Regions from separate parts of the Streptomyces finlayi genome, predicted to be linked through region 1. Evidence: riboswitches for the same ligand, from Rfam matches in the RefSeq annotation. Region 1 holds a riboswitch; each other region holds the start of a gene.
What was found. A riboswitch is a leader RNA that binds a small molecule or an ion and turns the genes downstream of it on or off. The one in region 1 is predicted to bind cyclic di-AMP.
Positions count from the first base shown of each region.

Region 2: linked by a shared signal. The riboswitch ahead of F0344_RS33755 (transglycosylase SLT domain-containing protein) and the one ahead of F0344_RS16140 (M23 family metallopeptidase) in region 1 are both predicted to bind cyclic di-AMP.
Region 3: linked by a shared signal. The riboswitch ahead of F0344_RS21790 (transglycosylase family protein) and the one ahead of F0344_RS16140 (M23 family metallopeptidase) in region 1 are both predicted to bind cyclic di-AMP.

Region 1 covers NZ_CP045702.1:3,499,523-3,507,356, reverse strand. The annotation lists gene F0344_RS16155 (sulfite oxidase) at 1-1,030, shown strand, start outside; tRNA gene F0344_RS16150 (tRNA-Met) at 1,094-1,167, shown strand; gene F0344_RS16145 (PP2C family protein-serine/threonine phosphatase) at 1,445-2,626, shown strand; cyclic di-AMP (ydaO/yuaA leader) riboswitch at 2,899-3,053, shown strand; gene F0344_RS16140 (M23 family metallopeptidase) at 3,065-4,105, shown strand; gene F0344_RS16135 (aldo/keto reductase) at 4,271-5,215, shown strand; gene F0344_RS16130 (PrsW family intramembrane metalloprotease) at 5,221-6,696, opposite strand; gene trmB (tRNA (guanosine(46)-N7)-methyltransferase TrmB) at 6,833-7,654, opposite strand; gene lhgO (L-2-hydroxyglutarate oxidase) at 7,647-7,834, opposite strand, start outside.
Region 2 covers NZ_CP045702.1:7,342,533-7,350,366, forward strand. The annotation lists gene F0344_RS33740 (DUF6296 family protein) at 164-412, opposite strand; gene F0344_RS33745 (PepSY domain-containing protein) at 596-1,462, shown strand; gene F0344_RS33750 (GNAT family N-acetyltransferase) at 1,539-2,039, opposite strand; gene F0344_RS33755 (transglycosylase SLT domain-containing protein) at 2,145-2,963, opposite strand; cyclic di-AMP (ydaO/yuaA leader) riboswitch at 2,966-3,121, opposite strand; gene F0344_RS33760 (DUF5988 family protein) at 3,568-3,774, opposite strand; gene F0344_RS33765 (hypothetical protein) at 3,874-4,125, opposite strand; gene F0344_RS33770 (cryptochrome/photolyase family protein) at 4,242-5,621, opposite strand; gene F0344_RS33775 (SDR family oxidoreductase) at 5,695-7,245, opposite strand; partial or broken gene F0344_RS36330 (Lrp/AsnC ligand binding domain-containing protein) at 7,319-7,456, opposite strand; partial or broken gene F0344_RS36335 (SMP-30/gluconolactonase/LRE family protein) at 7,452-7,834, shown strand, end outside.
Region 3 covers NZ_CP045702.1:4,707,968-4,715,801, reverse strand. The annotation lists gene F0344_RS21800 (FtsB family cell division protein) at 1-30, opposite strand, end outside; gene eno (phosphopyruvate hydratase) at 154-1,434, opposite strand; gene F0344_RS21790 (transglycosylase family protein) at 1,768-2,487, opposite strand; cyclic di-AMP (ydaO/yuaA leader) riboswitch at 2,491-2,663, opposite strand; gene F0344_RS21785 (LysM peptidoglycan-binding domain-containing protein) at 2,954-3,961, opposite strand; gene F0344_RS21780 (cytochrome P450 family protein) at 4,067-5,356, opposite strand; gene F0344_RS21775 (nucleoside triphosphate pyrophosphohydrolase) at 5,682-6,656, opposite strand; gene F0344_RS21770 (SurA N-terminal domain-containing protein) at 6,691-7,347, opposite strand; gene F0344_RS21765 (serine/threonine-protein kinase) at 7,519-7,834, opposite strand, start outside.

The DNA of each region.
Region 1 (7,834 bases):
CCCGCTGGAAGCCCTGAGGTACGAGGTCACGCCGCCGGGTCTCCATTACGTACTCGTCCACTACGACATCCCCGCCGCGCGGGCCGAGGACTGGCGGCTCACCGTCGACGGCCGGGTCCGGACTCCGCTGGCGCTGGACCTCGCGTCCCTGCGGTCGTTCCCCGCCGTCACGCACCGGGTGACGATGGAGTGCGCGGGCAACGGCCGCGCCCGTCTCGATCCGAGGCCCGTGAGCCAGCCGTGGCTGGTCGAGGCGGTCGGGACCGCGGAGTGGACCGGTGTGCCACTGCGGCTCCTGCTCGCCGAGGCAGGCGTCGGGGCGGACGCCGTCGAGGCGGTTTTCGGCGGCGCCGACCACGGGGTGGAGCGCGGCGTCGAACAGGACTACCGGCGGAGCCTGCCCCTGGGCGTGGCCGCGGGGCGCGATCCGGAGGTGCTGGTGGCGTACGGCATGAACGGCGGGCCGCTGCCGCCGCAGCACGGATTTCCGCTACGGCTGGTGGTGCCCGGCTGGTACGGCATGGCGTCCGTGAAGTGGCTGACCGGGATCAGGCTCACCGCGGCCCCGTTCACCGGATTCCAGCAGGCGGAGGGGTACCGGTACCGCCGGGAGGCCGACGATCCGGGTGAACCCGTCACCCGGATCGCGCCCCGGGCGCTGATGATCCCGCCGGGCTTCCCGGACTTCATGTCGCGGACCCGTGTCGTACGCCCCGGGGAGGTGCTGCTGGAAGGCCGCGCGTGGTCCGGGCACGCGCCCGTCACGCGGGTCGAGGTGAGCACGGACGGCGGCGGGACGTGGAGCGAAGCCGTGCTCACCGGGCCGGAGGGGCACGGCACTCCGCACCCCTGGGCGTGGCGGGGCTGGCAGGCGCGCTGGACGGCCGCACCCGGGAGTCATGTGCTCGGCGTACGCGCCACCGACGCCACCGGCGCCGGCCAGCCCGTGCTCCAGCGCTGGAACCGCGGCGGTTTCGGCAGCAACCACGTCCAGCGGATCGCCGTCCTCTGCACCCCGGAATCCGGCTGACCGGCCGCCGCCGCGGGGAGTGGTCATGAGTCCGTCCCGGATGCCGTAGAGTTGTGTTTACGACGCGGGGTGGAGCAGCTCGGTAGCTCGCTGGGCTCATAACCCAGAGGTCGCAGGTTCAAATCCTGTCCCCGCTACTGAAGAACCGGGCCCGGTACGCACACAGCGTGCCGGGCCCGAGTCGTTTCCCGGGCTGGTGGGTCGACGGCCCGTTCGGCAGATGGCACCCGCCGATGACACCGTGTGATGATCCCGCTCGCACTCGCGGACAGTGCGTGACCGGGAAGCGGAAAGCACCTCCGCGTGCTCCCTCCTTCGGCCGGTGCGCAGTCGCCGCGCGGCGCGGCGCCGGTCAGCCTGGGTGGGGCGCGGTACCGTCCGCAACCGTAGGCGGACCCGGGCAGGAGAACACAGGTGGGGAAGCGCGATACAGGGCGGGGCAGCGCTCGCGGAGGAGTTCGGGCCCGCCGGTTCGTCCGCGTACTGCCCGCACTGATGATCGCGGGCGGCGCGCTCTTCGATCTCACGACGCCGCCCACGTTCACACCCGTCCCCCTCTTCGTGGCGGCTCCCCTGATCGCCGCGCCGTTCTTCTCGCGGGGCAGCGTGATCCGTACGGGCGTCGCCGCTCTCTTCGTCATGGCCGTGCTGGACCTCCTCAGCCGCACGCTGACCCAGGTCGAGCCCTTCATCGAGCTGATCACGGTGGCCACCGCCGGGCTGCTCGCCCTCTTCATCAACGGTGTCGTCCGGCGGAGCAACAAGCAGCTCGCATCGGCCCGGGTCATCGCGGAGACCGCCATGCGGGCGGTGCTGCCGACCCCGGCCGACCGGATCGGCGGGCTCCAGGTGGCGGCGCGTTACGAGGCGGCTGAGGCGGACGAGTTCGTCGGCGGTGACCTGTTCGCCGTCGCGGACACTCCGTACGGGGTGCGGCTGGTCGTCGGGGACGTACGGGGCAAGGGGCTCGACGCGGTCGGGGCGGTGGCGGTGGTCATCGGGGCGTTCCGGGAGGCGGCCGAGCAGGAGCGCTCGCTGGAGGGCGTGGCGCAGCGTCTGGAGCGGGCGCTGGCCCGCGAGGGGACGGGGCGCGGCGGGCTCGATGCCATGGAAGGTTTCATCACCGCCGTACTGGCCGAAATTCCGCCCGGGGCCGGTCTGGTGAGGCTCGTCAACCGGGGCCACCCCGAGCCGATCCTTCTCCACGCCGACGGCAAGGTGGACGTCCTCGTGTCGGCCTCGCCCGCGCTCCCGCTCGGGATGGACCTGGGCGTATGGCCGGACCGCGCGGAGGAGTGGGCGCTGCCCGCGGGGACGACGCTGCTGTTGTTCACGGACGGTCTCTCCGAGGCGCGGGACGCGACCGGGGCCTTCTACGATCCGGCGGCCCGTCTGCGGGGCCGGATCTTTCCCGGGCCCGAGGAGTTGCTGTCCGCGCTCACCGACGACGTACGTCTGCATACGGGCGGCCTGTCCACGGACGACATGGCGCTGCTCGCGGTCGGCCGGCCCGCGGAGGGGCAGCCGGAGCGGCGCAGGACCGTGAAGATCGTGGGCCGGGGAAACCCCGGGGGAGCGGGACCGGCCACCGGGTGACGGGCTGTCGGCAGGGGTCGCTTCACCGGCGCTGCGGACGGGTGCAACGGTCCGTAATCGAAGGATGCCCCTCCGCATAACATTTGATACACCGTCAGAAACAAGGCGACGGGTGGGCGGTGTTCAACTCGCCCGATTGCACCCGGTTGTATCCCGTTACGTCCGGGTCCAAGGCGAGAACGATCACTTGGAACAGCTTGGAATCGGACCCGTCTGTCTATTAACGTTCGATAACGCAGTGCGGTCGTCCCAGTCGTCGCAAGAGACGGCACCGTGCGCGAGCGCCGAATTCCGCAAGGAAACCGGGGAACCACCTACATGGGGTGAATCGGACCACCTGTGTCTCGCAAGAGCGCAGAGCGGCCCGTAGGAGACCTTCCTGCTCCGAACCCGTCAGCTAACCCGGTAGGCGAGAAGGAAGGAAAGGAGTGCGCCCACGTGGCGTCCAACAAGCCTGCCCCCGAGGCCCCGTCACTCTTCGGTACCGACACGCTCGGTACTCAGGACAGGACCTGGGAGGAATGGAATCCCACAGAGGAGTCCATCCGGCCGGTTCGCGGCAGGCATCGCGTAGCCAAGCAGCGCGGTCTCGCTCGTAGCTCCACCGTCCTCGGGGTCGGCGTCATAGCGGCAGTCGGTGCGGGTGGCATGGCCACCGCTCAGGGCAAGCCGCCGGTCTCCATCTCTATGCCCGATTCCATCGCGGACAATCTGCCCGACGCCAAGTCCCTTCCCGGTGTCGGCTCCCTGATGTCCGACGACTCCGACGCGACGGACACCATGGTGGCCGCGTCCTCCCCGCTCACCACCGCCGGCATCACCACCGCCGAGGCCGAGCAGGGCGCGACGGACGCCGGCGAGGCGCTGCGCTCCCGCATCCTCCAGCAGGCCGATCAGCAGCAGGCCGGCGCCGATGCCGAGGCCAGGGCCGCCGAGGAGAAGGAGGCCGCCGAGAGGGCCGCCGCCGAGGCCAAGGCCCAGCAGAACGAGGCCGAGGCCGCGGCCGCCGCGGAGAAGAAGGCGGCCGAGGAGGAGGCCGCGCGCAAGGCGGAGGCCGAGCGGCTCGCCAAGCTGGCCGCCAGCTACACCCTGCCGGTCTCCTCGTACACGATCACCGCCACGTTCGGCCAGGCCGGCAGCATGTGGTCCTCCGGCCAGCACACCGGCCTCGACTTCGCGACGCAGGCGGGCGCACCGGTCAAGGCCGTGCACGGCGGGACCGTCACCTCGGCCGGCTGGCACACGTCGTACGGCTACCACACCGTCATCGAGCTCGACAACGGCATGGAAGTCACGTACAGCCACCAGTCCTCGTTGAACGTCTCCGCGGGCCAGAAGGTCAACACCGGCGACATCATCGGCCGCGCCGGCTCGACAGGTAATTCGAGCGGGGTGCATCTCCACCTGGAGGTCCACACCGCGGGCGGCTCGGGCATCGACCCGATGAGCTGGCTCCGCAGCAAGGGCCTCACGCTCTGAGACCTGGCAGTTGAGACGCCGCGCCCGGTTCGCCGGACGCACCTGAACCCCGGCAGCCCTGACGCACACCCCCCCCGACGTCAGGGCTGCCGGCCTGCCGTTTCCCGGGGTGCCGTCGTGCCGGGAGCCGGAATAGCGCGCTCCGGTGACGGGGTTGAACCACCCATGACTTCACTCCGTACGCTCGGTTCCTCCGGCCTCCAGGTCTTCCCCCTCGCCCTCGGCGGCAACGTCTTCGGCTGGACGGCCGACGAGGCACAGTCCTTCGCCGTTCTGGACGCGTACGCCGCGGCGGGCGGCAACTTCATCGACACCGCCGACTCGTATTCGGCCTGGGCCCCGGGCAACGAAGGCGGTGAGTCGGAGACCGTCGTCGGCAAGTGGCTCGCCTCGCGCGGCAACCGCTCCGAGATCGCCGTCGCCACGAAGGTCGGCGCCCACCCCTCGTACAAGGGGCTCTCCGCCGCCACCGTCAAGGGTGCGGCGGAGGAATCGCTGCGCCGGCTCGGCACCGACCACATCGACCTCTACTACACGCACTTCGACGACGAGACCGTCCCCGTCGAGGAGATCATCACCGCCCTCGACCAACTGGTGCGGGACGGCAAGGTCCGCGAGATCGCCGCGTCCAACATCAGCCCCGAGCGCCTGCGGGCATCCCTCGACTTCTCCGAGCGCGAGGGCCTGGCCCGGTACGTCGCACTCCAGCCGCACTACAACCTCGTCTCCCGCGACACCTACGAGGGCGCGCTCCAGGACACGGCCGCAGCCGCCGGTCTCGCCGCCGTCCCGTACTTCGCACTCGCCTCGGGCTTCCTCACCGGCAAGTACCGCGCGGGCGCCACGGTCGACAGCCCCCGGGCCGACAGGGCGGGCCAGTACCTGCGGTCGGAGCGCGGGCAGCGGGTTCTCGCCGCGCTCGCCGCGATCGCGAACGAGCGGGACGCCGAGATCGCCACCGTCGCCCTCGCCTGGCTGGCCGCCCGTCCCACCGTGGTGGCGCCGATCGCGTCGGCCCGTACGGTCGAGCAGGTGCCCGCGCTGGTCGCGGTCGTGGGCCTCCAGCTGACCGAGCAGGAGCAGGCGACGCTGACGGAGGCGTCCGCCTGACGCGCTCAACGTACCGGCGGCTGGAACGGCGGCGGCTGGAAAGGGGGCTGTCGGGACGTCGGCTGCTGGTACGGGTGTTGGTACGGGTGTTGGTCGTACAGCGGTTGCTGGTGCGGTATTCGGCCGGGCGGGGCTGTCCGCCGCAGGTACGGGTTGTAGCTCCCGTACCACTGGTACGGGGCCGGGCGCGGGGCCGGCGGGCGTGAGACGAGCCGGCCGGCCGCGTACGCCAGCGCCGGTCCGGCGACGGCCCTGCGCTCCCAGAGGTGGTGCAGCAGCTCCCGCTCGCGCACGGCGAAGTCCGCGCCCACCGCACCGCGGCGGGCCCTCCGCCGCAGAACGGCCAGGGACGTCGCGAACGACTCGTACTCGGCGACCGCCCGCGCCGCCGCCCGGCCGTGCCAGTGGCGGGCCAGGTCGCGGGCCATGCCCCGGGCCCGCATCGAGGAGAGGGCCGACGGTTCGGCGGGAGACAGCCAGCCGGCCGCCGCGTACGCGGGCAGCTCGGCGGCCAGGGTGCGCAGTTCGCGCTGACGGGACCAGATCGCCAGCCAGGTCACCAGACCGAACGCGGGGACCATGAACGCCCCGTAGACCGCGAAGAACCCGTACGTGCCGAACGTCGACGAGCCGTTCCATAAGGCGTGCATGCCCATGGCGAGGACGAGACCCAGCACCGGGACCATGATCCGGCGGGCGCGGTGGCGGCGGGCGCTGAGCGCGGCGATTCCGAAGCCGATGCCGGTGAGCACGGTGAACAGGGGGTGCGCGAACGGCGACATCACCACCCGGACGAAGAACGTCCCGGCCGTCACCGAACCGAGGCCCGAACTGCCCAACTGCTGGTCCTCACCGAAGGCGTTGCCGAGGTAGAGGATGTTCTCGGTGAACGCGAAACCGGTCGCGGTGAAACCGGCGACCACGATCCCGTCGACCACACCGCTGAACTCCCGTCTCCGGAACAGGAAGATCAGCAGGACCGCGGCGGCCTTCGCGCTCTCCTCGACGACCGGCGCAATCACCGTGGCACCGAGGGTGTCGGCGTGCGACGGATCCGCGGTCGCCGTGGCTATCCAGCGGGCGGCGAACGTGTTCGCGGTGATCGCGACCAGCGCGGCGGCGCACGCGCCCCAGGCGAAGGAGAACAGCAAACTCCGCCAGGGGCCCGGCTCGACCCGGTCCAGCCAGCGGAAGGCGGCCAGCAGCAGCGGCACGGGCAGTACGGCGAGCCCGAGCCCGACGAGGAAGCCCTGCGTACCGGTCTGTTCGCGGACCAGGGACAGGATGAGCAGCCCGCAGAGAGCGAGTACGGAGATCACCGCACCGGCACGGAACGCCTTGCTGCGCCACACCATGCCGACGCGGCGCGGCCGGTAGCGCCACTGGCCGCGCTCGGGCACGGCGCCCAGGAACTCGCCGAGCCGTTGCTCCTCGAGAACCGGGACGGCCGGCTGCTGGTGCTGCGCGGACCATTCGGACACCCGACGACCCTAACGAGGAGGACTGACACCTGGCCACGGCGCGGCGGGCGCGTGGCCGAGAAGCGCGGCCGACGCCCGTGGCCCGGTGCCCATGGCCGATGCCCGTGGCCGAGAGGCGGGAGTACCTCGCCGACGGTCAGACGCGGGCGAAGAGCAGGTCGTGCACGACGTGTCCCTTGTCCAGGCCCTGGCCCTCGAACCGGGTCAGTGGCCGGAACGCCGGGCGTGGCGCGTATCCGCCGTCCGCCTGGGTGTTCTCGAAGCGGGGGTGCGCGGTGAGCACCTCGAGCATCTGCTCCGCGTACGGCTCCCAGTCGGTCGCGCAGTGGATCACAGCCCCCGGCTTCATCCGCCGCGCCACCAGATCGAGGAACTCCGGCTGGATCAGCCGCCGCTTGTGGTGCCGGCTCTTGGGCCAGGGATCGGGGAAGTACACCCGCAGGCCGTCGAGCGCCTCGGGTGCGAGCATCTCGCGCAGCAGGATGATCGCGTCACCGTTGGCGACGCGGACGTTGGTGAGACCCGAGCGCTCGGCGAGACCGAGCAGATTTCCCTGGCCGGGGGTGTGCACGTCGACGGCGAGAATTCCCGTGCCCGGGTCGTCGGCGGCCATCTGCGCGGTGGCCTCGCCCATCCCGAAGCCGATCTCCAGGACCACCGGCAGCCCGTCGAACAGCGCGGGCAGATCGAGGACACGCAGTCCGTCGATGTCCAGGCCCCACGTCGGCCACAGCCGTTGGAGGGCGTCCTCCTGGCCGGCGGTGACCCGGCTGCGGCGCGGCTGGAAGCTGCGGATGCGGCGCTCGTGGTGGGAGCCGGCGGGGTCTGCGGCGGGCCCGCCGGGGAAGCGGGGCTCCTGGCGCAGCCGGCGCATCCGCTCGAAGGAGGCGGCACGCAGGGCAGCCGCGTCGTCCGTGGCGCCGGGCGTCTCGGGGGTGGGGTTCAGGGACTCAGACACAATGCCCCGATTCTACGGCGGGCGGCTTCCACCCCGTGGCACGAGCCCGCCGCAGGGCCCGCCGCGCCACCTCCCTTCCGATGGGCAGGGAGGCGGTGGCGGCGGGGGACGGGGCGTTCAGCACGTGCACGGTGTGCGGCGCCTCACGGATCAGGAAGTCGTCGACCAGGGTGCCGTCCC
Region 2 (7,834 bases), 3.8 Mb from region 1:
ACAGATTCGGGCGAAGAGCGGGCATGAACGGGCATGAACGGTCAGGGATGGTGATGGGCGGAGATGGGTGGGCTTCCTGGGCTCCGTGACGTCGCGCCGGAAACGGGCAGCACTCGGCGCACCGCATACGGGTACCGCGCCCCGGCGCGTGTGGCTGGGCTGCTCAGCGGGCGGGGGGCGCCCCTCCTGCCAGGGGGCGCACGAGCAGGGGCATTCCCGGTGCCTGATGGCCGCCGCTGGCCAGCATGCGTACCTCGCCGCGGTAGCTGATCTCCGCGCGGACGATTCCTGTCTCGTCCTCGTACACCGGGTGTCCGCCCGCCCCGGACCGGTCGGTCATCCGGACGACGACGACGTCGTCCGCCGCGCCGTGGGTCTGGAATATCAGCTCGAAGCTGTCCGGGTAATCCATGAGGGCCTCCCGACCGGACGCCGGCGGGAGCCGGTGTCCGTGGCTGTCCTCACCATTGTTTCCCACGTACGACCGCGGCGCGCCCCGGGGGGATGACGCCAACAGGCGGAGCCGCGCGGTCGATCGGGTGACCCGTCCCCAAGGACAACATGACCGGTCGGTGCGGGGGCTAGTCATGCGTGTATGAGCCTTGAATTCCGACGAGAAACCGCGGTCTCCCCGCGCGCCCGCCGCCTCCGTATCGCCGCCGGCGCGCTGTGCGCCGTCGTCGCCTCCGCGCTGGTCGCGGGATGCGGGCAGGACGGCGGCGACCAGACAGGGGCGGCTACCTCGGAGGCCGCCAAGGTCATTCCGAAGCAGACGACCTCCCCGGCCGGTAGTCCTTCCGGCAGCCCGTCCCCAGGGAAGCAACTGACCGAGGACCAGGCCGAGCGCAAGAAACTCCTCGAATCCACCAAGATCACTTTCGACAAGGCGGCCACCGCCGCGGTCGGTGCGGTGCCGGACAGCAAGCTGGTCGAGCTCGATCTGGAGGGCCTTGACGACGACACCGACCGGCGCACCGACGCGAGCGGCTCGCCGACCGGGAGCGCGAGCCCGGGTGGTACCGCGAGCCCGAGCGGCAGCCCGGCCGGTACGGCGAGCCCCAGCGGCACCGCCTCCCCCGCCGGCAGTCCCAGTCCGAGCGGCAGCGGTGCCGGCCCGTACTGGGTCGCCGAGGTCGTCGAGACGGACGGAACCGCCCACACCGTCCGTATCGACGCGGTCTCCGGCACGGTGATCGAGGAGGCTGCCGACGCCGACCAGGACGCGGAAGGCAAGCGCGAGATGGCCGACTGGATCGCCAAGGCGAAGCAGACGCCCCAGCAGGCGGCCAAGGTCGCCACGGACAAGAAGAAGGGGAAGGTCACTTCGATCGGCCTGGACACCAACGACGACAACACCCTCGTCTGGGCCGTGGACGTCGTCAGCGCGGACTGGGACAAGTCCGAGTTCGAGGTGGACGCGGCCAGTGGCAAGATCGTCCGCGAGGAGACCGACCGCGGCTGACCCGCCCGGCGGCGTGGAGATCCCGCCCGGCGTAGACCCTGTGCCGCTCCCCTGTGCCGCTCCCCTGGCCAGCAGGTCAGGGGAGCGGCACGGCCGCGTTCAGCGGCCGTTCGAAAGCGAGCCCGGGACAACCGTCCAGCACGGTCTCGCCGGTGAGTACGAACCCCGTCCTGGCCAGTACGGCGCGGGATCCCGAGTTGTCCGTCGTGGTCGCGGCCCGCAGCGTGGTCAGCCCGTACTCCGTGGCCGCCAGAGCGCACATCCGGCCGACCGCGCTCGTGGCCAGGCCTCGGCCTGCGGCCTTCTCGGCGATCCGGTACCCGAGGTCGGCGGCACCGTCCGCCACATCCACCACATTCACCCGGCCCAGCACCTCGCCGCCCTCGCCCACCAGGACGTGGAAGTAGCACAGACCAGCGGCCTGCTCGGCGAGCAGGCCGCTGTGCCGCGCCTCGAACTGTGCGAAGTACTCGTCGCCGCGGTCCGGAACGGAGGCGGCGAAGTAGGCGCGGTTCTCCTGCTCGAAGGCGAGCAGTGCGGCGGCGTGGTCGTGGCGCAGAAGCTGGAGTTCAGGCATGTGAAAGAGTCTTCCATGGGGGCCCGGACGCGCAACTGCCGGGTGATGAGGGCCCGTTCGGACTCTCTCCACCCGGCAGTCGTGAACCGTGGCCGTTGCCAGGGATCAGTAGGCGCCGAAGACGTTGTCGATCGAGCCGTACCGGTCGGCGGCGTAGTTGCACGCGGCGGTGATGTTGGCGACCGGGTCGAAGCTGTCCGTCGACGTACCGGGCACGTGGTACGCCTGGAACGTCGGGTCGATGACCTGGAGCAGGCCCTTGGACGGGGTGCCCTTGGCGGCGTTCGAGTCCCAGTTGTTGACGATCTGCGGGTTGCCCGAGGACTCGCGCATGATGTTGCGGTGGATGCCCTCGTAGGTGCCGGGGATGCCGTTCTCGGCCATGACGGCCAGCGACTCCTTGATCCAGCCGTCGAGGTCGTTCGTGTACGTCGCTGCCTTCACGGCGGGTGCGGCGGCCTTCGCGGCCGGCGGAGTGCTCGACCGCGCGGAGCGGTCGGCGCGGCCGGTCGACGCGGTGCGCTCGGCGGACGAACCGGAAGCCTTGGCCTGCGACTTGGCGCCGATCGTCAGCTTGAGACCCGGGCGGATGAGCTCCGGATTGTCGCCGACAGCCTTCTTGTTGTCCTTGTACAGCTTCTGCCAGCCGCCGTCCAGGGAATGCCCCTGGGCGATCTTGTGCAGCGAATCGCCCTTGACGACGGAATAGCTGGTGATTCCGGCCTTCTCTGCGGTGATTGCCTTGGCGGGGGCGCTGGCGGATACACCTGACTTTGCTGCGTTCGCCGATTGCGCCGGGGCGGCGGACGCGGTGGTGGCGCCGATCACCGGAAGGGCGAGAACGGCTCCACCTGCGGTGAAAGCGACGAGTCCGCGGGTCAGCGGGTTGGACTTGGTACGGCGGTGCTTACCCATCGTGGGCATGGCGAATTCCTCTCCGGCGCCTACGAGGTGAGCTGTCGGGTTCAGGCTGGAGATGCCTGGTCGCAGGTGCATGCGACTTAACCCCGAGCCGTTCCGCATAACGGATCGGCGACTTACCTGGGTTCCCCGCTCCTGCCGGGCGTGAGTGGTCTGGGTTTCCGGACGGCGGCAGGATTCGGCGTGCCATCCGGATTGAGGGTGACCGTAGGCGAGAAATGCCGAGAGGGACAAGCCCCGAATTCCGGATCACAATTCATTTGCAAGATCGAAAAACGGGATCGCCCGTCGGTTCACCCGAACCGCGACGTCAACTCTCTTCCCGCAGAAGGGCTGCGCGCTCCGGGTCGGGAACCCGCAGTTCGCGGACGTGACGCTGGCCACTGAGTCCGAAAAGGGCGATTTGCGCAATGAGGGGCGAGTGCGGTTCGGGTGAAAAGAATGCTATGGGCGATAGGGGTTTATTGCCCATGAAAGTCCGTATTGGACTATTTCTTGTTGAGCTTGGATATGGCTTGTTCGTGCAGGCAGGCGGTGGGCCTGAGGCGTGGGTCGGGCGTGGTTCAGGCTTCGGGCCAGGCCTGGGCGCCGGGCGTGTGGTCAGGTCCTAGCCGGGCACCTCCGTGCGCTCCCACCAGGCGTAGACGGGCAGCAGCCCCTCGGGGGTCTCCTCCTGGCGGTCCGTCGCCCTGAAGTGCTCGTACCCGCCCCGGAACGGGACCTTGATGTCGGTCCCGGGTTCGGTGACGGAGACGATCCGCTCGGGAAGATCGCCGGGTCCGCCTTCGAGGACTGCTTTCGTTGCGTTGGCCATGCGGAAAGTCTGCCCGCAGGGCTGCCAGGCTCGTCCGTGACGCGCCGACGCCGCGGCATCGCGAGGGGAGGCCGGGGACCCGGGCAGCCACTGCTCCGCTCAGGTCCGGGCGTGGGGGGTGATGTCGGCGGTGAACTCGGCGACGACGGCCGGAGTGACCGTCGGACGGCACTGACCGAGGGCGGCGAGATGATGGGTGTCCGCGCCGGCCTCGGCCACCTCGCGTTCGAAGGCCGCCTGCGGGGCGGTGCGGGCCGCGGCCTCGGGGGTGCCGACCGGGACCAGGCAGTCGAAGCGCCCGGGACGGAGGAAGGCCCGGTCCAGCGAACGGATCGAGTTGGTGGCGCCCAACAGCAGCCGCTCGTCCCGCTCGCGGAGCCGGGGTCCAGCGTCAGGAGTTCGTCGGTGACGCCGTGCATTCCCGGCTCACGGTTGTCTTCCGGGTACGGGCGGCGTCTGCCGGAGCCTCATCCGAGCGCGCGCGCCTCCTTGAACCTGGCGAGGCCGTCCGCCAGTTCGATGACGGGCTCCGGGTAGGAGTACAGGTTCCTCGCCGGCGCGGACAGCTTCCAGGGCTCGTGCACCGCCCCGCCGTCGATGCCACGAAGCTCGGGAACCCAACGGCGTACGTAGGCGCCGTCGGGGTCGTACCGCCTGCCCTGGAGCACAGGGTTGAGCACGCGATTGGGGCGGCTGTCCGTGCCCGTACCCGCCACCCACTGCCAGTTCAGCTGGTTGTTGGCGATGTCGCCGTCCACCAGCAGGTCGAGGAAGTAGCGGGCGCCGATCCGCCAGTCGACGTAAAGGGTCTTGGCGAGGAAGCTCGCGGCGAGCAGCCGCCCCCGGTTGTGCATCCATCCCTCGTGGCGCAGTTGGCGCATGGCGGCGTCCACCACCGGGTATCCGGTCCTGCCCTCCCGCCACGCGGCGATGTCGTCGGCCGCGGACCGTTCCGTGCGCCACTGGTCCCGGCGCGTCCGGTAGTCGGCGTGCGCGGCCGCCGGACGGGCGGCCAGGACCTGGTGGTGGAAGTCCCGCCAGCACAACTGGCGTACGAAGGCGTCGGCGCCAGGTCCGCCCGCCGAGCGGGCCCCGTGGATCAGCTCGACGGGGGAGAGGGTTCCGAAGTGCAGATCGGGGGAGAGCCGGGAGGTGGCGTCGCCGGCCAGGTCGTCGTGGCGGGCCTCGTACTCCGCGAGTCCTTCGCGGCACCACCCGGCGAGCCGCTTCCGAGCCGCCTTCTCACCGCCCCGGACCAGCCCTTCCGCCACACCCGCCACAGCCGCACGCGAGGGCACGGTCTCCGAGCCGAGGTCGTGCGGCACGCGTACCGCACGCGGGGCCGCGAACACCTCCCGTACGGGCTGCCCGGACCACCGCCGGAAGTACGGTGTGAACACCGCGAAGTGGTCGGAGCCCGAGCCCGACGGGGTCACCGCGCCCGGCGCGACGGCGGTGACGACGGCGTCATGGACGTGCAGGCGGCACCCCTGCGCTTCCAGGGCGGCACGGAGCCGTTGCTCGCGACGCTGTGCGTACGGGCTCACTCCCGCGGCCATGAACACGTCGCGGGCCCCCGCCTCGGTGGCGACGCGGCACACCTCGTCGGCGGGGCGGCCCGAGCGGATCACCAGCCGGCCGCCGCGGTCACGGAGGCCGGTGTCGAGGTCGCCGAGACAGTCGGCGAGGAACGCGCGACGGTTGGGCACGCCGAAGCCCACGTCCGCGATGTGGTCGTCGAGGACGAACAGCGGCACGATCTCGTCCGCCGCCTCCAGGGCCGCGCGCAGGGGCGGATGGTCGTGCAGGCGCAGGTCGGAGGTGAACAGGACGACGGCGGCTGTCATGGCGGCACCTCTGGCAGGAGCGGAAGCGGAACGCTGTCACTTTCCGCCTCCGCGCACTCCCCTGTGGGGGAGTTCAGTCGAGTGGCGGGGTTTTCACCCGCGCGGGTGCCGTGGCCTTGGCGGCCGCGCGCGCGATGTTGCGGGCCATGCCGCCGAAGACAACGGCGTGGAACGGGGACACGCTCCACCAGTAGAGGTGGCCCAGCAGCCCCCGCGGGTGGAAGACCGCCCGCTGGCGGTAGTGGGACCGCCCGCCGGCACCCCTCTCGCAGTGCATCTCCAGCCAGGCCGGGCCCGGCAGACGCATCTCCGCGCGCAGCCGCAGCAACCGGCCCGGCTCGATCTCCTCGACCCGCCAGAAATCCAGCGAGTCCCCCACCCTGAGCCGCTCGGCGTCGCGCCTGCCGCGGCGCAGCCCGACACCACCGATCAGCCGGTCCAGCCAGCCCCGTACGGCCCAGGCCAGCGGGAACGAGTACCAGCCGTGTGCGCCGCCGATCCCCTCGATGACGCGCCAGAGCGCCTCGGGCGGGGCGTCCACCTCGCGTTCCCGTACGTCTGTGTAGAGGCTGCCGCCCGCCCAGTCGGGGTCGGTCGGCAGCGGATCGCTGGGAATGCCCGGCGTCGAGGCGGAGGACCAGCGGGTCGTCACCTTGGCCTCGCGGACCTGCTGCAGGGCGAGAGTGAGCGCGGTGGAGAAGGGGAAGGGCTGCCCCGGCCCGTCGGGGACGTACCGGGCGATGTCGTGCTCGTGGCACACCACCTCGTGGCGCAGCGACTCCGCGAGCGGGCGGGCGATCGACCTGGGTACCGGAGTGACCAGCCCGATCCAGTGGCTGGAGAGCCTCGGAGTCAGCACGGGCACCGACAGGATCAGCCGGTGCGGCAACCCCGCCACCTGCGCGTACCGCTGCATCATGTCGCGGTACGTGATGACGTCGGGGCCGCCGATGTCGAAGGAGCGGTTCACCTCGTCCGGCATCCGCGCACTGCCCACGAGATAGCGCAGTACGTCGCGGACGGCGATCGGCTGGATCCTCGTCGACACCCAGCTGGGTGTGACCATGACGGGCAGCCGCTCGGTGAGGTAGCGCAGCATCTCGAAGGACGCGGACCCCGAGCCGATGATGACGGCGGCACGCAGCGCGGTGGTCGGCACGCCCGATTCGAGGAGGATCCTGCCCACCTCGGCCCTGGAGCGCAGGTGCGGCGACAGTTCCGCCTCGGGGACGTCCGGCGGAGTGAGACCGCCCAGATAGACGATGCGCCGGACGCCCGCCGCCCGTGCTTCCCGGCCGAAGGTGCGGGCGGCCTCGCGGTCCGTCCCCTCGAAACCGGCGCCCGTGCCCAGCGCGTGCACCAGGTAGTACGCGACGTCGATGTCCCGCAGGGCCGGGCGCAGCGATTGCGCATCGGTCACATCACCCCTGACGGTCTCCGCACGGTCGGCCCACGGGTGGTCCCGGAGCTTCTCCGGAGTGCGCGCGAGGCAGCGCACGGTGTGACCGGCGGCGAGCAACTCGGGGACGAGGCGTCCGCCGATGTATCCGGTTGCTCCTGTCACCAGACACCGCAGCCCGGCCCCGGTCTCCTCGTTCTGCATGGCGCCTCCGCTTCGGCTCATGTCGTCTCCACCCACTGTGTACGCACGGCGGCGGTCCGGCTCCCTGGCCTACGCCGAAGACGTACTCCCAAGCTCAGCGGACGGAGACCGGCCTCTCGAAGAGGGTCTCCAGGGCGACGGTCGCATGCGTGCCGCTGACGCCGTCGACGGCGTACAGCCGCCGCAGGACCTGCTGCAACTCCTCGGTCGTGGCCGTGCGCACCTTCACCAGCGACTACGAGGGGCATCGTGCGGAGCGCGAACTCGGCACCTGCGACGTGTACCGGATCGATCCGGTACGCGGTGAGGTGCGCCGCGTCGCGGACGGTTTCAAGGGGCCGAACGGCCTGGTCTTCTCCTCGGACGAACGGCAGTTGTACGTCGCTGACACGGGGGCCCGCCGGATCCGCGTCTTCGATGTGCGCGAGGGCGGCAGCCTGTCCGGGGACAGGGTTTTCGCCGAGCCGAGGGCGGGTTCGACAACATCCGGCTGGACGAGGACGGGCGGCTGTGGGCCGCGGCGTTCGACGACGGCGTGCACTGCTACGACCCGGACGGCACCCTCATCGGCAGACTGCATGGGCCCGAGCCGGTCTCCAACCTCGCCTTC
Region 3 (7,834 bases), 1.2 Mb from region 1:
GGAGAACCGGTCGCGGTCCTTCCCGGCCATCTCTCACGCCTCCCCATCACACACGTCGGTCCCCGCACACGGTACGGGACCGAGTGCGGGGACGGACGGAGGCTGGTGACTTCGGCCCGCGGAAGGCCGGTGGTCAGCCCTGTGGGCCGGTGATCAGCCCTTGAAGCGGGGGAACGCCGAGCGGCCCGCGTACACCGCGGCGTCGTCGAGGATCTCCTCGATGCGCAGCAGCTGGTTGTACTTGGCGACACGGTCCGAGCGGGCCGGGGCGCCGGTCTTGATCTGACCGCAGTTCACGGCGACGGCGAGGTCGGCGATCGTGACGTCCTCGGTCTCACCGGAACGGTGCGACATCATGCACTTGAAGCCGTTGCGCTGGGCCATCTCGACGGCGTCCAGGGTCTCGGTCAGCGAACCGATCTGGTTGACCTTCACGAGCAGGGCGTTCGCGGAGCCCTCCTCGATGCCGCGGGCCAGACGCTCCGGGTTGGTGACGAACAGGTCGTCACCGACGATCTGCACCTTGGAGCCGAGCTTGTCGGTGATGACCTTCCAGCCGGCCCAGTCGTCCTCGTACAGCGGGTCCTCGATGGAGATGAGCGGGTACGCGGAGACGAGCTCCTCGTAGTACTCGGTCATCTCGGCGGCCGAGCGGGACTTGCCCTCGAACTCGTACACGCCGTCCTTGTAGAACTCGGACGCGGCGACGTCGAGCGCGAGGCCGATGTCGCGGCCGGGGACGTAACCGGCCTCCTTGATGGCCTCGACGATGAGGTCCAGGGCGGCGCGGTTGGACTCCAGGTTCGGGGCGAAGCCGCCCTCGTCACCGAGACCGGTGGACAGGCCCTTGGTCTTCAGGACCTTCTTCAGCGTGTGGTAGACCTCCGCGCCCCAGCGCAGGGCCTCGGAGAACGACTCCGCGCCGATCGGCGCGATCATGAACTCCTGGATGTCCACGTTGGAGTCGGCGTGCGAGCCGCCGTTCAGGATGTTCATCATCGGAACGGGCAGCAGGTGCGCGTTCGGGCCGCCGAGGTAGCGGAAGAGCGGCAGGTCGGACGCCTCGGAGGCGGCGTGCGCGACGGCCAGCGAGACGCCGAGGATGGCGTTGGCGCCGAGCGAGCCCTTGTTCTCGGTGGCGTCCAGGTCGAACATCGCCTGGTCGATGAGGCGCTGCTCGGTGGCGTCGTACCCGACGAGCTCCGGGCCGATCTGCTCGATGACGGCGAGGACGGCCTTCTCCACGCCCTTGCCCATGTAACGGTTGGGGTCTCCGTCGCGAAGCTCGATGGCCTCGAACGCACCGGTGGAGGCGCCGGACGGAACGGCAGCACGTCCCGTGCTGCCGTCGTCGAGGCCAACCTCGACCTCGACCGTGGGGTTGCCCCGGGAGTCGAGGATTTCCCTGGCTACGACGACGTCGATGGACGGCACGAGGCATCTCCTTCTGGATATGACACTGGTTGCGCAGGGCCACTGTGGTCACTGTGGCCTTGCGACCTGAGCCTATCCGGCCGGGCTCCATCGGCCAGCCGGGCGCCCGTCCCCTGGGACGAAAAAGGACCCAAGGGTATGCATTCACGGGCAAAGGTCCAGAAAATTACTGACGAGTAACCACAACACTTGAACGATCGACGTCGGCAGGTGGACTCCACCGGCCGGAAAAGACCCCGACCCGGTACGCACGGGGGAGAGCGCACCGGGTCGGGAGCAGGGCGGGGAGGATGCCGCCGGACACCCTCCCGGAGGGGAGGAGAGTCCCAGGTACTACTTCGTCAGGTGGAGCTGCTGACCCGGGAAGATCAGGTCGGCGTCCTTGACGATGTCGTCGTTCAGGTCGAAGAGCTTCTCCCAGCCGCCCTTGACGTCGCGCTTCGCGGCGATCTTGCTGAGAGTGTCGCCGGCCTTCACCTTGTACTCGCCGTCACCCTTCTCGACCTTCTCGCCGGTCGGGGTGGTGACCGTCCTGGGCGCCTCGGTCTTCGGCGCGGTGCGCTGCTCGCTGCGCGTGGTGGGCTGCTCGGCCTGGCGCTCCGGCTGGGCCTGCTGCTGCGGCTCCCGCTCGTCGCCGCTCTCCTGCGTGGAGCCGGTGTCGACACCCGGGTCCACGCCGTCGTTGGTCAGGTTGCCGGCGCCGGCACAGGCCCAGGCGCCCGGGCCCTGCATGTCGAGAAGCTTCTCCGCGGTGGCGATCTGCTGCGACTTGCTGGCGAGGTCGGCGCGGGGGGCGTACTGCGTACCGCCGGCGGCGGCCCAGCTGGACTGCGAGAACTGCAGACCGCCGTAGTAGCCGTTGCCGGTGTTGATGGACCAGTTGCCACCGGACTCGCACTGGGCGACGGCGTCCCACGTGGAGACGGAGGCGGCGGAGGCGCTGGTCGCACCCATCAGCGGCATGGCGACCGCGGCGCCGGCGACACCGGCGAGCGTGGCGACACGGACGGCCCTGGACGGGCGGCGGTGCTTGGCCTTGCTGGAAATCAGCATGGAGCTTCTCCTCACCGACGCCTACGAGGTGAGCTGTCGGGTTCGGGCCAAGTGAGTTGCCCGGTCGCACGTCCTAGCACGCGACTTCACCCCAAGCCGGTCCCTGAGTCGTCCTTCGACGATCGGGCCCGGCGCTTACCTGGGTCCCCCGCTCCTGCCTACGGCGCTTTACGCGTCTGTTCCCTTCGACCGACGGCAGGATTCGGCGTGACGGTCGACGGGGCCCGCGGTGCGAGCGGTTCCGACCGTAAACACAGGCACCCTCGACATTCAAAGAGGGACATACCGGCCATTCGGGTATTTGTCGTCCTGGAGGGAAGAACGTTTTCGCAGGTCGGAGGGGCCACAGACGCATCACCCGGACATGCCGGGCCAGTTGAAGCAAAGAGACCCATGTCTCACTTACGCATAAGTGGACATAGGCCTCTGAACTACCCCCGAATTTGGGGTGTTTTCCCGAATTGGATCAGTTGCTCTTGGAGTCCTCCGCGACGTCCGGCAGCCCCAGATCGAGGCTCTGGCCGGGGAGGATCAGGTCCGGGTCGGAGCCGAGCGCGCCCTTGTTGGCCTCGTACAGCTCGGTCCAGCCGCCGGGAACCTTCTGTGCGTCAGCAATCGCCCAGAGGTTGTCGCCGGGCCGGACGGTGTAGTCGCCGTCGGGGCTCACCGCAACGGTGTCGCGCCCCTGGTCGCCACCGCGCGAGGCGTGCCGGCCCGAGTCGCGCCCGCCGCCCTGATCCGCGTCCAGGCTCGCCTCGGGGGCCGGCGTGCCGCGGTGCTTGCCGCCACGCTGGTCCGTGCCGTCCGGGATCGCGGACGCCTCGGACGCCTCGGGCGTCGGTGTGGTGGCCGGCGGGGCCGTCGCGCCGGAGTCGCCGGACCCGCCCGACTCGCCGGTCTCGCCGTTCTTGTCGGACTCACTCGCCGTGTCCGACTCACCGGACCCGGCGGTCCCGCCGGACTTGTCGGACTTATCCTTCTTGTTCGCTTCGTCCGTCGCGTCGCCCGACGGGGCGTCGGAGGCGTCGTCGGTTGGGAGCAGCGAGTCCGAAGGGTCGGCGGAGGGCAGACCGCCCGGGTCGACGCCCGGCAGGGCCCCGTCCAGCGCGAGCCCGGAAATCACCGCGCAGCTCGGCCACGCCTGCGGGCCCTGGTCCTCCAGGACCTTCTCCGCGACGGATATCTGCTGCGAGCGGCTGGCGAGGTCGGCGCGGGGCGCGAACGCCGAGCCACCGTACGCCGACCAGGTGTCCTGCGAGAACTGGAGGCCGCCGTAGTAGCCGTTGCCCAGGTCCGCGCTCCACATGCCGCCGCTCTCGCACTCGGCGACCCGGTCCCAGGTCGAGGCGTCTGCGGCGTGCGCACCGGTCGCGCCGAGCAGCGGGATGGCGATGGCCGACCCCGTCACGCCTGCGGCGACGACGATGGCGGGTGCCTGGCGAGGGCGGCGGTGTCTGCCGTTCGCGGAGCCCATGGGATTGCCTTCCGTGTGACGAACAAGTGACTGCTGTGGTGAACGGTGAACCTAGCGGGACTCGAACGTGTGTCACAAGTCGATGCAGCGGAGATCACGTGAAAGTCACAGAGTTGACGGAGTGTCACCTTGCGCGGACGGCAATCCGGATGCGAACTCCACCGGAAGGGTGCGCAGTCCGCGCATGATGAGCCCGCCACGCCATCGCAAATCGTCAGGTTCCACCGCAAGACGCAGGTCAGGGAGGCGTCTCAGCAGCGTTGCCAGCGCGGTCTGCCCTTCCAGACGGGCGAGCGGCGCTCCCAGGCAGTAGTGGATGCCGTGCCCGTATCCCACGTGCTGATTGTCACTCCGTGCAAGGTCCAGGGTGTCCGGATCGCGGAATCGCTCCGGGTCCCGGTCTGCGGCCGCGAGGACCACCAGTACGGGGTCCCCCGCGGCGATCTCCTGCCCGCCGAGCGTGACGGGCTCCGTCGCGTACCGCCACGTCGCGAGCTCCACCGGACCGTCGTACCGCAGCAGTTCCTCCAGGCCGGTGGCGAGGAGGTCCGTCTCGCCCGCGGCGAGCGAACGCTGAAGCCTTTCGCGCTCGCCGGGGTTGCGCAGCAGGGCGTACGTCCCGTTGCCGATCAGGTTGACGGTTGTCTCGAAACCGGCGAAGAGAAGGATGAAGGCCATCGCGGCGGCCTCGTTCTCGGTGAGGTGCTCGCCGTGGTCGCTCGCCCGGATCAGACCCGAAATCAGGTCGTCACCCGGATTCTCCCGTTTGCGGTGGATCAGTTCGGCGAGGTAGTTACGCATCTTCTTCACGGATCTGGCCACTCCGCCGCGCGGGCCGCCGCCGTGCCGGATCATCATGCCCGCCCAGTCGCGGAAGTCGTCCTGGTCCTCCGGCGGGACGCCGAGCAGGTCGCAGATCGCGTAGATGGGCAGCGGGAACGCGAAGTCGTGGATGAGGTCCGCTTTCCCCTCTGCGATGAAATCGTCGATGAGGCGGTCCGTCAGCTCCTGCACGCGTGGCGCGAACTCGGCGACCCGGCGCGGGGTGAACGCCTTGGCGACGAGGCGGCGCAGCCGGGTGTGGTCCGGAGGGTCGATGTTCAGCAGATGCGTCATCAGCTCCGCCTTGCGCTCCCCCGGGATGCCCGTCCGGCCCTTGGCGTGCGCCGATCCGGTGTGGTTCGCCGGGTTCTTGGACAGCCGGGCGTCGGCGAGTGCCTGCCTGGCATCCGCGTACCGGGTCACGAGCCAGGCCTCGACCCCGCTGGGCAGCGTCGTCCGGTGCACGGGGCTGTGCTCGCGCAGCCAGGCGTACGCGGGGTACGGATCGGTGGCGAACTCCCAGGTGAAGAGCTCGGGGACGGGGAGCGCGGGAGGCACGGCCGCGTGGCCCACGGGACAGCCGGCGGGGGCCGGATCGGGGCGGGGGCCGGTGGGGCTGCCCGTCGGTGCCTCGGCGGAGCTGCCCCCGAGAGCCTCGGAGGGGTTGCTCGCGGGGCCTTCGGCGGGGCTGTCTGCGGCGGCGTCGGCGGGGCTCTCGTTCACCCCTCGACGTTAGCCGCCGCCTCACCGCCCTTGGACCGCAGCTCCGCGATCATCCGCTCGGCGGCGTGGTGTCCGATCTCCAGCGCCTTGGCGAACCACTCCTCGGCCGCCGCGGGGCGAACTCCCCGTCCACGCCCTGTCCCCTCACACCTCGACCGGTCCTGGGGACACCGTGCTAACGGGCGTTGCCCTCCGCCGCCAGGATCGCGTCGCGGTAGGTGCGGGCCGCCGCGCGCAGGGCCGCCTCCGGGTCGGTTCCGTCCTGTTCGGCCCGCACGGCGAGGGCGAGGAGTTCGTATCCGACGGAGTCACCCGCGGGAAGCGGGACATCGAGCCCGGCACCGCGGACCCGGCTGCCCAGCTTGGCGGCCAGGGCCAGGCCTGGCTGGCCGAGCGGGACACCTTCGGTGACCGAGTCGCGCTGCTTCTCGATCGCCTTGGTGCGCTGCCAGTGCGCGTGGACGTCCTCGGGAGTCTCCGCGCTCTCGTCGCCGAAGACGTGCGGGTGGCGGTGGATCAGCTTCTCCACGAGGCCGGCCGCGACGTCGTCGATGTCGAACGGCTCGTCGGGATCTTCCTGCGCGATCCGGGCGTGGAAGACGACCTGGAGCAGGACGTCCCCCAGCTCCTCACGCAGTTCGTCCCGGTCGCCGTCCTCGATCGCCTCGACGAGCTCGTACGCCTCCTCGATGGCGTACTTGGCGAGGCCCTCGTGCGTCTTCTGCGAGGACCACGGGCAGGCGAGCCTGATGCGGTCCATGACCTGGACGAGATCGAGGAGCCGGGCGCCCGGCAGATCGTACGAACCGGGCAGCAGCTCCAGGTCCGGCATCTGCACCCGGCCCGATCCGCCGAGCCGGGCGAGCCCGTCGGTCAGCGGCTGGTTCCCTTCGCCGCCCACCAGCACCACCACGGTCCGGCCGCCGGCGCAGTCGTCGACGAGTTCCTGGGCTGAGGCAACGCCGTGCTCGACCGTGACGCCCGCCTCTCGGAGATACGGCAGTTGCGGATGGGCCTGCTCACCGCACACCACCCGGTCCGCCGCGTGCAGGGTCTGCCAGGCGGGCCAGGACAGCAGCCCGGGGGCCACCCGGTGGCTGGCGGTGAGCAGGACGATACGGCCGGGGTCGCCGGGGGCTTCAGCGTTCACCCCCCGAACCTACCTCGGCCCGCGCCCGCCCCGGTCAGGCGCCTGTCTCGGGGGCCGGCTGCTCGAACTCGGTGACCTGGGTGATCCACGGGGCCTTGTAGTTGCCGAGCTGGATCTGCTCGTCGTCCCAGACGCCGAAGCGCGGATTGACGTCGATGTCGAGGGCCTTCGACGCCTTGGCGAGCGCCTGCCCGACGACCTTCTGGCCATCCGGGGACGACAGATCGGTGCCGAGCGCCTGGGCCAGCTTCGGAAGTTGGACCTCCCGGCGCAGGTTGCTCTCGATCTGGCCGGGGGCCACCCAGCGCTGCTGGAGCATCATCTCCTGGAGCTGCTTGTCACCGCCGGACTGGGCGGCGGCCGCCAGGCGCATCTCCTGGATCTCCTTGCGGCTGACCGTCACCCCGGCGTCCTTCGACGCCCGGTCCAGGATCCGCCCGAAGATGATTCCGTGCAGGGTGGCGCGGCTCAGCTGCCCGGAGCCCTTCACCAGCTCCGCGGACTGCGCCGAGCTCTCCTGGGCGCTGCGTACGTCCGCCACCTGTGCCTGGAGCGTCGACACCTCGATGCGGTCCCCGCCCACCAGGGCCGCGGCGCCCGGATGGGCTTCGCTCCCGCAGGCGGAGAGGAGCGGCACCCCGACGAGCAGTGCGGCTGAGACGGAGAGCGCGGTGCGACGGCGGCGGTGCAAAGGAGCCTCCCGGGGAGAGTTTGTGCATCAGTGCACAAAGCCTTGCGGTGATCGATGTTAGGCAGTGGACGGGGTTGGGGCCACTGATTCGACCAACGATTCGGGAGGAGTTGGGGATGCGGCGCGCGGGCGGGGCCTTCGGGGCACGCGTTCGGCCACCGGACAGGGCCGTCAGCCGCCCCGGACGTCCCGCTGATGCTCCAGTTGTCTGCGCAGTTCCACCGGGAGCGGGTGGTGCGGACCGTAGACCCGCTCCGCGTCGTACAGCAGGGTCTGCAGCTGTCCGCGCCCTGCGGCGTGATCGCCCACCGCGAGCAGGAGATGACCGATGCGGTGCCTGATGTCGAAGGCCCGGCCGGGGTCGGAGGTGAAGGCCCCGTACGTGTTCTCGTAGTACGGAAGAACCGCTCGGTACTCGGCGAGTGCGGCGGCGGGCTCGCCGAGCTGTTCCAGGCACTGCGCCGCGTCGTAACGGAACTGGAGCGTC